DNA from 3 places in the Clostridium swellfunianum genome. Region 3 is predicted to be linked to each of the others. Evidence: riboswitches for the same ligand, from Rfam matches in the RefSeq annotation. Region 3 holds a riboswitch; each other region holds the start of a gene.

Region 1 (3,750 bases), 1.2 Mb from region 3:
AAAAAAAATCTTAACATATGAAAAGGTGATAATAAGATAATTTAATTATAACATTATCTAAAGGTGTAAGCATTTATGAGAAAGATAAAATTATTGTGTATAAGCTTTGTTGCTGCGCTTAGTCTAATGGGTATAGGCTTTGCTGCTTGGCAGGATGATTTAACGGTTTTTAATACCGTTTCAACGGGACAATTAAATATTGAATTTATGAAAGATTCAAATGGATCTGCATCATCTATTTTTAGCATAGATGATGCAACGCAAAATTATGTGAAGCTTCAACCAACAGAGATTTCAGATAACAATAAAAAGTTGTCTATATCTGTTAAGGATTTATATCCAGGGGCAATGGTGTTGTATAATTCTAAAGCTCAAAATGTTGGTACAATACCTGCTGCAATCTCAGAGATCAAAGTGGATTTTCCTATCGATAATACGCTGCTAAAACAGAGCTTAGTTATAGCTGGAGGATATACTTTATTTGATAAGACTGGAAAGGTAAAATATGATTCTCAAAATGAACCTATGGAGGGTTACTTTGTTGGAACGTTGGCTGAACTTCAGAGAAATTTAAATTCAATTCTTAAGGGATTGAGAATGGATTCGGAAGATTATATTCTGTTTGGAGTTCCGGAAAAGTATGCAGATAAAGTAAAACAGAAAGTTCCTTCATTTAATAAGGATTGGGCTAATAATACTGTTATATATTTTCCAAATCTTAATGAAGATCAGAATCAACTCCAGAAACAAACAGTTTTATTTGATATAAAAATTAATTTCCAACAATTTAATAAGAATATACCATAATAAGAAGGCAGGGATAGAATGAACTAACCCTGTCTTTTTAAATTTGCTGTATTAAGATGTCATAAAGTTTGATTAAAGCAAATGAAAGGTATGATTAAAACAAAATTTGTCTATAAAAAATAAAAAAATGACACATAAATCATTTGGAAATAATATACAATTAGGTGATATAATAAGTAGGAAAGTTAAATATAATGGAGGCAAAGAAATATACACTGCAATTGGGCACCTGGTGTATATTGAGCCAGTGGTGCAACCGGCCAATGAAAAATTATTTTCGTTGGTTTTTTTATTTGTAATAAAAATTAAAAACAAATAGGAATTAAGTGTTGATGAAGGGAAGGAATTTAAGTGATAAGTGTGTTGAAAAATTTAGTTAAAATAAAGCATATGTCAGATGATATAAAAATAATTTATCTATATAGATATTTTTCACTTGCAATAACTTCTCTGTTCTATTTGATTACAAATAATCAATCTTCTATAAATAATAAATTAATAATGATTTTATGCTTAAGCATATCATCCATTATCTTAAATTACTTGTATATTAAAGTGGATGCAGGTAAGACAATTATTAAGCTGTTAATTTTAATTGAAATTATAGTAAATACAGTGATTTTGATACCTACAGGAGGAATAAACAGCCCCTATATATGGTATTCACTAAATACAATTCTAATTAATATACATTTTTTAAATATATATTATTGCATGATAAACTTAATTTTTTATCTTATTGTTTCTTCTGAAGTTTCTGCCTACATATTTAATAAAGCAGATCATAACCTTGAAAAAAATTTAATAATCAATTCAAATCTAATACTTAGCTTCGTGTTAATTACATTGGCCATATATTTATTATTTAAGCTAGCAGATAAAATAGGAAGAGAAAGGGAACAGCTTAAGATATTAAATAATCAATTAGCCAATACAAATAAAAGACTAAATGAGTCTATGGAGTATACAATGTCTCTCTATCAAGCGGTGTATTCGTTTGTAAATGTAAAAAATGGAGATAAGTCAATAAGATTACTTGTAGACTATACTAAGAAAATCACTAAAGCAAACAATGTATTTTTTTTCGAACCTTGCGCTAGTGGCGAATTACTTATACTATTTGATAACAATATACCTGAATACTCAAAACACGCAATAAGTAAAGTAATTACCAATAACTTAAATGATATTAAGGACTCTGATGAACCTGTTTATATATTTGAAGGCAATTATGATTATATCGCTGTCACTGTAAAGTCCTTAAATAAAATATATGGAATACTAGGAGTTGAAATAAATTTAAGTCAAGATAAAGTTATTATAAGAGAAAACATAGATCAATTAAGATTTTTAGCATCTTTAAGTTCTGTTGTGTTTGAAAAAAATGAATTAGAGCAAATCAATGAGAGGTTAGTAATAAGTGAAGAACAAAATCGAATAGCGAATGAAATTCATGATAGTGTTAGTCAAAGGCTATTTGCAGCAGCATGTGGAATCCATTCATTAACTAAAAAGGTGATGAACAACTATTCAGTAGATGTTATTGAAGATCTTAATGCTATTAGAGATTCTATAAATAATTCAATAAAGGAATTAAGGGAAACAATTTATAGGCTTAGCTGGAAGAAAAAAGGACATAGTGCATTTAAGGAAAATATAGAATCTTTTATTGAAGATATATCTAAGCTTAATAATGTAGATATACTATTTGATTTAGTAGGTGATGAGGAATTTATAAGCACTGATGTTAAAAAGGCATTATACAGAATTATTTGTGAATGTATTGGAAATTCCGTGAGGCATGGCAAGTCAACTAGTATTAAAATTCTGATACATATAGAAAGGAGCTATACAAGCTTAGAAATTATTGATAATGGAATAGGTTTTAATGTAGATGATAGAACCAAAGCAAAGAATGGAGGCTTAGGTCTTTCAAATATATTTAATTTAGTATATCTATTTAGTGGAAAAATTAAAATCAATAGTTCAGATAACGAAGGAACAAGGGTCGATGTGTTATTCCCTAATAATACTTTAAGCGATGTGGAGGTAGTAGTATGAGGTTAGTAATTGTTGATGATCATCCATTAGTAAGAAGGGGACTTATTTCAGTTTTGAAGGAAGAGAAAGATATAGAAATGGTAAAAGAAGCATCTAATATTACTGATGCTGTTAGTTTAATTACTAAAGAACAGCCTGATATTGCTATTATTGATTTAAAGTTAGGGAACGAGAATGGACTAGATATTGTGGCAAGAAGCAAGAAGTTAAGTAATACTACCAAATTTATGATATTAACTACATTCATATCACAGGAAGATTTCTTAAAGGGTGAGCAGATAGGTGTGGATGGTTATATGCTTAAAGATGCATTTTTTGAGGATCTTTTTTATGCAGTTAAATCTATAAATAGAGGCAAGAAATATTATGATCCAGGGATTATTGATTATAGTCATAGGGAAAAGGAAAATAATTTGATAAGTCAATTAACTGATAGGGAAAAAGAAGTGTTGCTAGAGCTTGGTAAGGGGTTTAGCAATGAGGATATAGCAAAAAAGCTTTTTATATCTGAAAATACCGTTAAGAAACATGTTAGTAATATACTACTTAAGATGAACCTGAAGCAGCGCTCTCAGGTTGTTGCTTTGGTTAACAGTAAGTAGTGCAAAATTATTATACATTTATTAATATATGGAGGAACTCTAATGATAAAAGGTGGAGGAATAAAAAATGCAGCCAAGTCTAGTTTTCTTATAGCACTAATGATGGCTATATATTTGCTAGAAAATTTAAGAGCTGTTTCTTTCAATAGCAGTACAGTATTTATATATGCTATTAAGCCGGCTATATGGATAGTAATATCATGCTTAATTATATTTTTTTCAAAGATACGACCAAAAGCTAAGATAAGGTTATACAGTTTTTTAAGATGGTGGGCTGGAT
Region 2 (3,750 bases), 1.1 Mb from region 3:
AATTATATGAAGAGGTCAAACCTTCGGTTCATGGAGAATATGCTGTATGCTTCCCACCTAACATGGAAACAGGCAAGTTTCAGTATCTTCTTGGAGTAACCGCAGAAGCTTATGATAGGCCAAGCGAGAATATTATAATTACAGAAATACCTGAGGCTTTGTATGCAGTGTTTACAACACCTCCTGCACCTTATGAAAATAGAGAGTTTTCAAAGGCTATTCAAGGAACCTGGAATTATATAATGTATGAATGGTTTCCTAATTCGGGCTATGAAATAGCACCGGGCAAGCCTGATTTTGAATACTACGATGAAAGATGCCATAATCCTTTAAGTTCTGTTATGGACATATATATTCCAATAGTTAAAAAGCAGTGAAGGGGTTGATTAAATGAGCAAAAAACTATCTCAAACCACAATTTATTTAATATATTCAGGTGCTTCGGCACTTTTCTTTTCTATGGTTTTTACAGTGAGTCAGCTTTATAGAATTGATACTCTACATTTAAATCCCCTTCAGCTTGTACTTGTAGGTACAGTTTTAGAAGCTTCCTGTTTTGTATTTGAGGTACCAACAGGTGTTGTTGCAGACATGAAAAGCAGAAAGCTTTCGGTTATTATAGGGCTTTTATTAATTGGAACAGCATTTATATTAGAAGGCTCTGTGCCGTTATTTGCAGCAGTCATAGTAAGCCAGTTTTTATGGGGACTGGGCTATACCTTTACAAGTGGTGCAGATGAAGCTTGGATAGCAGATGAGCTGGAAGGCAAAAGTTTAGATTGGGTTTATTTAAAAGGAGCTCAAATGAGCCAGTTGGCTTCCTTTATTGGCATACTTTTAAGTACTGTAATAGGTGTAAAGCTTATGAATTTGCCAATTATCATCGGTGGAGTTCTATTTATAATGCTTTCTGTTTTTCTAATGTTCTTTATGAAGGAGGAAAATTTCAAACCCGCTCCTGCAGAAGACAGAAATTCTTGGATGCAAATGAGACATACCTTCATGGAAGGGATTAAATTTATAAAAGGAAGCAAAGTGTTAGTTTTAATGATGTCTATAGCACTTTTGTATGGCCTTTATAGCGAAGGCTTTGACAGATTATGGACAGCGCACCTTCAAAATGATATAGGCTTTCCAAACATAGCAGGAATCAAGCCTATAGTTTGGATTGGAATTATAGATGGCACTGCGATGCTTATAAGCATACTTGCAGTTGAATATATAAAGCGAAGAATGGAGAAAACAGGGGAGCTTGATAGGGTTTGGATACTAACTCTAATTAATATACTTATGGTTGCAGCAGTGATTTTCTTTGGGTTTTCGGGAAATTTTACTTTAGCATTATCCATGTACCTTTTATTCTATATTTTAAGAACTACCAATGGACCAATATACAGTGCTTGGAGAAATAAAAATATAAAATCAGAGGTAAGAGCTACAGTTATATCAACCTATGGGCAGATAGACGCCTTAGGTCAGATTATTGGGGGACCTATTATTGGGTTTATAGCTTTAAAAACCTCAATTTCTGCTGCTATAGTAGTTTCTGGAATCATCTTATCTCCTGTAGTAGTATTGCTTATTATGGAGCGAAAAAAGTAAGAAAATGGAATTTGCTAGTGAATAAGTGCTTTCAGACATATAAGTCTCCAAAAATAGAATAAGTAATTTTAATTATATTATAAAAAACCTTGAATTTGCCAAATTTATATAATATAATTATGAGTGTAAAATAATAGAAATAAAACTTCATAAATCAATTATTTTATATTTGTATAATAGCAAACCCATCGAAAGGTGGAGACGCAAAGCCGTGAGTCTAAAGCAAGATTAATTGCCATGATTGTCAGGTTGCCGTTGATATAGGTTAACTTTTTGAGCTTTACTAGACAGGCACCTTTTTTGCTTGTCTTTTTTTAATAATTAAGTTAACTAAAAACAACTAATGTTTTATTAATTGAGGAGTGTGTGGGGAATTGAATACTAATGAAGTAAAAAAATGTTTAAAGAAAAAGTGGACAAACGAAGAAGTACAAATATTAAAAGATTTTTATAATGTAAAACCTATGGAAGAAATAATAAGACTTTTGCCTGATAGAAGCAGGGAGAGTATTATAAAAAAAGCTAAAGGACTTGGATTAAACTCAGAAAATAAACACTGGTCTGAAGAAGAAGTATCATACCTTGAGGAGAAGTGGGGAGTTATTCCTGTAGAAAATATAGCAAAAAAGCTAGGAAGAACAAAGAATGGAATTTTGCTTAAGGCACACAAAATAGGGCTTAGGGATCAGGTTATTGCAAATGGTGAATACCTTACTCCTAAAAATGTTGCTTCTGTTTTAGGAGTTGGAACGAGGACTATTTATAATTGGATGAACAGAGGTTATGTAAAATATAGAAGGTTAAAGGTTAATTCTGTAAAGAAATATCAGATTACTATCTATAACTTTAAAATATTTTTAGAGGAACATCAAGATAAATGGGATGCGAGAAGTTGCGATCTTAAGTTTATAAATACCTGCTTCATAACTTCACGAGATAAAGGAAGCTGTGAGCTTCCAGAATGGCTTTTAGCAAAGGTAGAGTCAGATAAGCTTAAGAAAGATATGTCGTCTCGAAAAAAGTGGACAACCAAAGAAGAAATGACTCTTAAGTCTATGGTTAACAACGGCAAAACTTATAGAGAAATTGCTACTCTTTTAAATAGAAGCTTTTATTCAGTTCAAGGAAAGATAACGAGCAGGATGAATGGTTTTTTGCAAGTTTAATCAATCAAATAGATTTATAACATATAGTATTTAAATAAATAGTTATATAAGAAGATGCCCATATGTAAAGGACTATTTTATTAGCAAACCTGCTAGTAAAGTAGTCCTTCCAAATTTTCACTCATTGTATAAAACCTTCACTATTAATATAATAATATTTAGTAAACTTAATTCTATAAAGGATTGATTAGATGAGAAACAAATTTGAAGGCTTCATAGAGGAGCTGGCTATGACAGAAGTTACACCTAATGTGTACAACCAGTACTCCTATGAGTATAAGGATAATGAGATTAGAAGAAAGAACTTACTGATTTATCTAAATAAGATGAATAAGATAAAGCCAAAGGTTATGCTTGTAGGAGAGGCACCAGGCTACAGAGGCTGCAGGCTTACAGGAGTTCCTTTTACAAGTGAGCATTTGCTTATGAATAATATGAATGGACTCGACTTATTTGGCAGAGAGGCTGGATACAAACTTGTAGAGGAAAAAGATAAGCTTCTTAAGGAAGCTACAGCAACTATAATATGGGATACTCTTATAAAACATGATATTATGTCACTTGCATGGAACGCATTTCCGTTTCATCCCCACAAGGAAGGCCATGGACAAAGTAATAGAGCGCCTCTAAGCAAAGAGCTGCTTATTGGGGAAAAGCCGCTTTTAAGAATGATTGAAATGTTTAACATAAAGCATGTTGTTGCAGTTGGCAATAAGGCAGAACAGACTCTTAGAAAGCTTAATATAAGCTGTCATAAGGTTAGGCATCCTGCTCAAGGCGGCAAAAATGAATTTATTGAAGGCGTTAAGGCTTTTAAAGCACTATACTTGTAATTTAATTAGGAATTGCTTAATATGGTTTAAAACTTAAATGTTGTATATAATTTAAAGTGAAATCAACAAAGGATGGTGCAAGCATGAGTAAAATAGGTTCAAAAGATGTGCAACAATTCATAAATGATAACCTAAGTGAAGAGTTTTTT
Region 3 (3,750 bases):
TTCATATCAAAGCCTGCTCCATTATCCTTAATAGAAAATATATATTCATCCCTTTCTTTGAGGCAGCCTACTGTGATTACTGCAAGTTCCCTATGCTTAGTAAATTTGACTGCATTTGAGATAATATTTACAATAACCTGTTTAAAAAGCACCTTGTCTACATATATTTCTGGAAGGTCTCCTTCAATAATTAATTCCATTTTTCTATTTGGGTTCATAACCTTAAACTGCTGCCATACTTCTCCAATAATATGTTTAGCATCTACCCTTTCTTTAGAAAGACTAGTCTTTGAAGTTATTGAGTAATCCAACAGCCTACTAATTAAGCCTATCATTTCTCTGCTGGTTTTTTGTATGCCTTCAACCATTTCCCCTGCTTCAGCATTCAGTGAAGCTCCGTAATCTTCTTTTATGAAGCTGCTGTACATATCTATTGCCCTAAGTGGAGCCTTAAGGTCATGGGAAATAGTATAAGCAAAGCCTTCAAGCTCATTAACTGCATTTTGAAGCTGACAGGTTCTGTCCTGAACACGCTGCTCCAGCTCATCATTAAGAGTTTTTATCTCTTCCTGTGTTTCAAACATCCTCTGAACAAACCTTAAAGTTATTCCTCCCATTATAAAAAAGAATATAACCGCAAGAAAAAAAGTAAGTCTTGTTTTTTCATTTGTATTTATAAGCCAGTACAGAGGATGAATTTTATCAATTATATAGTTTTGAATTCCTAGAATAATAAGACTGAAGCCTAGACCAAAGGCTACAATTGCCATCATAATTCTAGTGTTGTATTTTGCACCTCTTGATACTCTAAGCCCAAATATTTTTCGTACAAAAGGAAGCAAAAGAAGAGCATCACAAAGTGCCACAAGTATGGATTCTACAATAATTCCTTTTACTGCAAACAGCACAACTATTCCTGTTTCCACCTTGCAGTATGCCTGTAAGTTCCAAAAGGGAGGAAAACTACTGTTTAATTTAATTAGAGATTCAAAAAGAGTTACATACAAAAGCATTCTGATGACTATATGAATAAGCTGAAGAAAATAAATGTTATAGTAAAACTTCTTTACCTGAAGTCTCTTTTGTCCTCCATAGCCATGTATTATTATCCATAAATATAAGGAAATCACTGCAACCATGGAAGCCCACCCATTATATCTTCCTAGTATAAAGGGATATAGCGCAACAAGACCCAAGGTAATACTTAAGATTCCATATTTAATACCCCAGGCAAGAGCCACTAGCAGCGGAAGTGCAATACTCCAGGTAAAATTTATTGAAAAGCCGTTAAAGTCAAATCTGCTGGAATAAAATATTCCCACAAAACCTAGAAAGCCTAAAAGAATTGAAACTACACTTTTATATAAACTTGAATTATTAAAACTATTATGTTGGTTCATATTCTCTCCTTTCGCCACTATTCTACCATCTTATATTTCGCTATTCAACACAACAGTATGTGAGATTAGCAGCCTCTTCTCTAATGCATGAGTAAAAGCTATTTTATAAAATAACTCTGCAAATACGAAAAACCCAAAAGCCTGCATCTTGTTTTTTTGATTTGCAGTAACTATAATATTATATAAGATGATAAAACTCGATAAAGGCAAAGTTAGTGAAAGCTAATGACGCAAAGCTATAGGGGCTAAAGTATGCTTGTATACTATGTCAGCCAGCTGCCGAAAGGTTTGGAAATATATAAAATACCCAACCTTTTATGAGGTTTGGGTATTTTTTTACCTTCAGGCGTAATTTAGATTATTTTCGGGATAAAATCATCTAAAAAATAACTAAATTGATGGGGAGGAATAAACTTATGAAAAAGAGCTTTATTGTAATTGCTCTGCTGGCTGCTTTAGTAGGAATGTCCAGCAACGTACATGCTTCAGGAACATTAGATACAAGCCAAGCATCAACTGAAGTTACTGCTACTGCAGCTGAGGACACAAGCACATCCGAAACAGAGGTATCACCAGAGGAGGTTTCAACCGAATCAGGGGAACAAACTCAACCGGTAGTATCAGGTGAAGATGAAACTGCCATAGATGAGAAACAAATTGAAGATTCTGCTGGGATACTTCCTGATTCAATATTCTATGACCTAGAACGTGCAATAGAACAGCTTAAGATTGCTATCACTCAAAGCGAAGAAAAGCTTGCATCTATCAAAGCAGAGCTCGCAGCTGAGAGAGCAGCAGAAGCTGCTGTTATGGTAAACGAAGGTGAGGAAGAACTAGCAAATGAAGCTGCAGAGGAATATTTAGAAATGCTTAACGAAGCTGCAGATCATATTGATAAAGCAATTGAAGAGCAAGGTCAAGCTGAGCAGGCTCTTGAAACTCTTGATGAATACTATAAAAAAAGTGAACAAGTATTAAAATCTGTGCTTGCAAAGGCTCCAGAGCAAGCGAGAAAAGGCCTAGAAAATGCACTAAGCCAACAGAACAAAACAGCAGCAATTGTCAATGGTGCTAAGGCGGCAAAAGAAGCAGTTTCTGCAGCTAAGGATCAGGTGGATGCTGCAAAGAGTGAACTTGAAGCAGCAAAGATAAGCGGCGATGAGGAAGCCATTAAGGCAGCTGAAGAAAAAATCCAGACCGCTGAAGCATTAAAAACTGAACTTGAGACTCTGAAGACTTCCGCTAATTTATCAAAAGATACAGTAAAGAAACTTGTTGAAGATACTGATAAAAAAATTGAATCAGCTAAAAATCAGATTGAAAAATCAAACGAGAAAATTGCTAAAGTAGAGGAAAAGGCTGCTGCAGCTGAAAATAAAGCAGAAAAGGCTATAAAGCAAGCCGAGAAAGAAGCTGCAAAAAAAGAAGAAGCTAAAAAGCAAGAAGAAAAGAAGCTTGAAGCCGAGAAAAAATCTGAAGAAGCTGTAAAAGAGCAAGCAAAAAAGGCTGAAGAAAAAGTAAAGGAAGAAATAAAGAATACCCAAGAAAAGTCTAAAGAAGAAACCAAGAAAACTGAGGAAAAATCTAAGAAGAAATAGCTTATGCAGAGGGAGCGCAGATAGATTTGTTACATACGAATCTATTTACGCTCCCTTACTGCTTCAAAAGCCTTACCCCTTCTTCATTTCACTGATTCACTTATATAATTGACTCTGACATAGTGTTAATGAGCAATCTCAGCTTTTCGCCATCCACGTCTCCAAAAACTGACTTGCCATATCTTACTGCGGTTCCAAAATGGTACTGAGGTACCTTAGTATTTTTCATAACCTCATTAATATTATGAAAGTCCAAGCCGCCTCCAGCCATTATATTAATATGTTTTGCCTTTTCTTTCATTGCTTTAATAATAGGGATATTATGAACTATATTACCCTTCCCACCTGAAGTAAGCACGTTTGTAATTTGCTTGTACTCAGCTAAAATTTCTATACCAGCTGCAGGATCAGAAAGCTCATCAATTGCTCTGTGAAAGGTTACATCAATGCCATCGCAGGCTTTTAACAGCTTTTCCAAGGAAGGCCTGCAGATTTTATTTTGATTATTTAAAACTCCAAATACCACACCATTAGCCTTAAGTTCCTTTGCAATAAGAATATCTTCAAGCATAAGCTGAAGTTCTTCCTCTGTATATACAAAGGATTTAGCATGAGGCCTTATCATTACATTTATGGGTATGTTAACGCTTTGTACTGCCCTTTTGATAAGCGCATAGCTTGGTGTAAGTCCACCTTCCGAAAAGCCGCTAATAAGCTCTATTCTATCAGCGCCACTTGCTTCAATTCTTTTT

The links. Region 3 has a riboswitch for cyclic di-GMP ahead of NBE98_RS06970 (DUF5667 domain-containing protein). Riboswitches for the same ligand answer to the same signal wherever they lie in the genome.
Region 1: it holds a riboswitch for cyclic di-GMP, as region 3 does, so the genes downstream of both, NBE98_RS22540 (sensor histidine kinase) here and NBE98_RS06970 (DUF5667 domain-containing protein) in region 3, are expected to answer to the same signal.
Region 2: it holds a riboswitch for cyclic di-GMP, as region 3 does, so the genes downstream of both, NBE98_RS02285 (helix-turn-helix domain-containing protein) here and NBE98_RS06970 (DUF5667 domain-containing protein) in region 3, are expected to answer to the same signal.

The regions. Positions count from the first base shown of each region.
Region 1 is NZ_JAMOFV010000006.1:2,739,543-2,743,292, reverse strand. It holds gene NBE98_RS13090 (hypothetical protein) at 76-807, shown strand; cyclic di-GMP riboswitch class II at 995-1,078, shown strand; gene NBE98_RS22540 (sensor histidine kinase) at 1,159-2,868, shown strand; gene NBE98_RS13080 (response regulator) at 2,865-3,470, shown strand; gene NBE98_RS13075 (signal peptidase I) at 3,513-3,750, shown strand, end outside.
Region 2 is NZ_JAMOFV010000006.1:456,909-460,658, forward strand. It holds gene NBE98_RS02275 (AraC family transcriptional regulator) at 1-377, shown strand, start outside; gene NBE98_RS02280 (MFS transporter) at 391-1,602, shown strand; cyclic di-GMP riboswitch class I at 1,771-1,859, shown strand; gene NBE98_RS02285 (helix-turn-helix domain-containing protein) at 1,977-2,768, shown strand; gene NBE98_RS02290 (uracil-DNA glycosylase) at 2,960-3,601, shown strand; gene NBE98_RS02295 (hypothetical protein) at 3,685-3,750, shown strand, end outside.
Region 3 is NZ_JAMOFV010000006.1:1,534,690-1,538,439, forward strand. It holds gene NBE98_RS06965 (sensor histidine kinase) at 1-1,400, opposite strand, end outside; cyclic di-GMP riboswitch class I at 1,596-1,684, shown strand; gene NBE98_RS06970 (DUF5667 domain-containing protein) at 1,817-2,998, shown strand; gene NBE98_RS06975 (copper homeostasis protein CutC) at 3,099-3,750, opposite strand, start outside.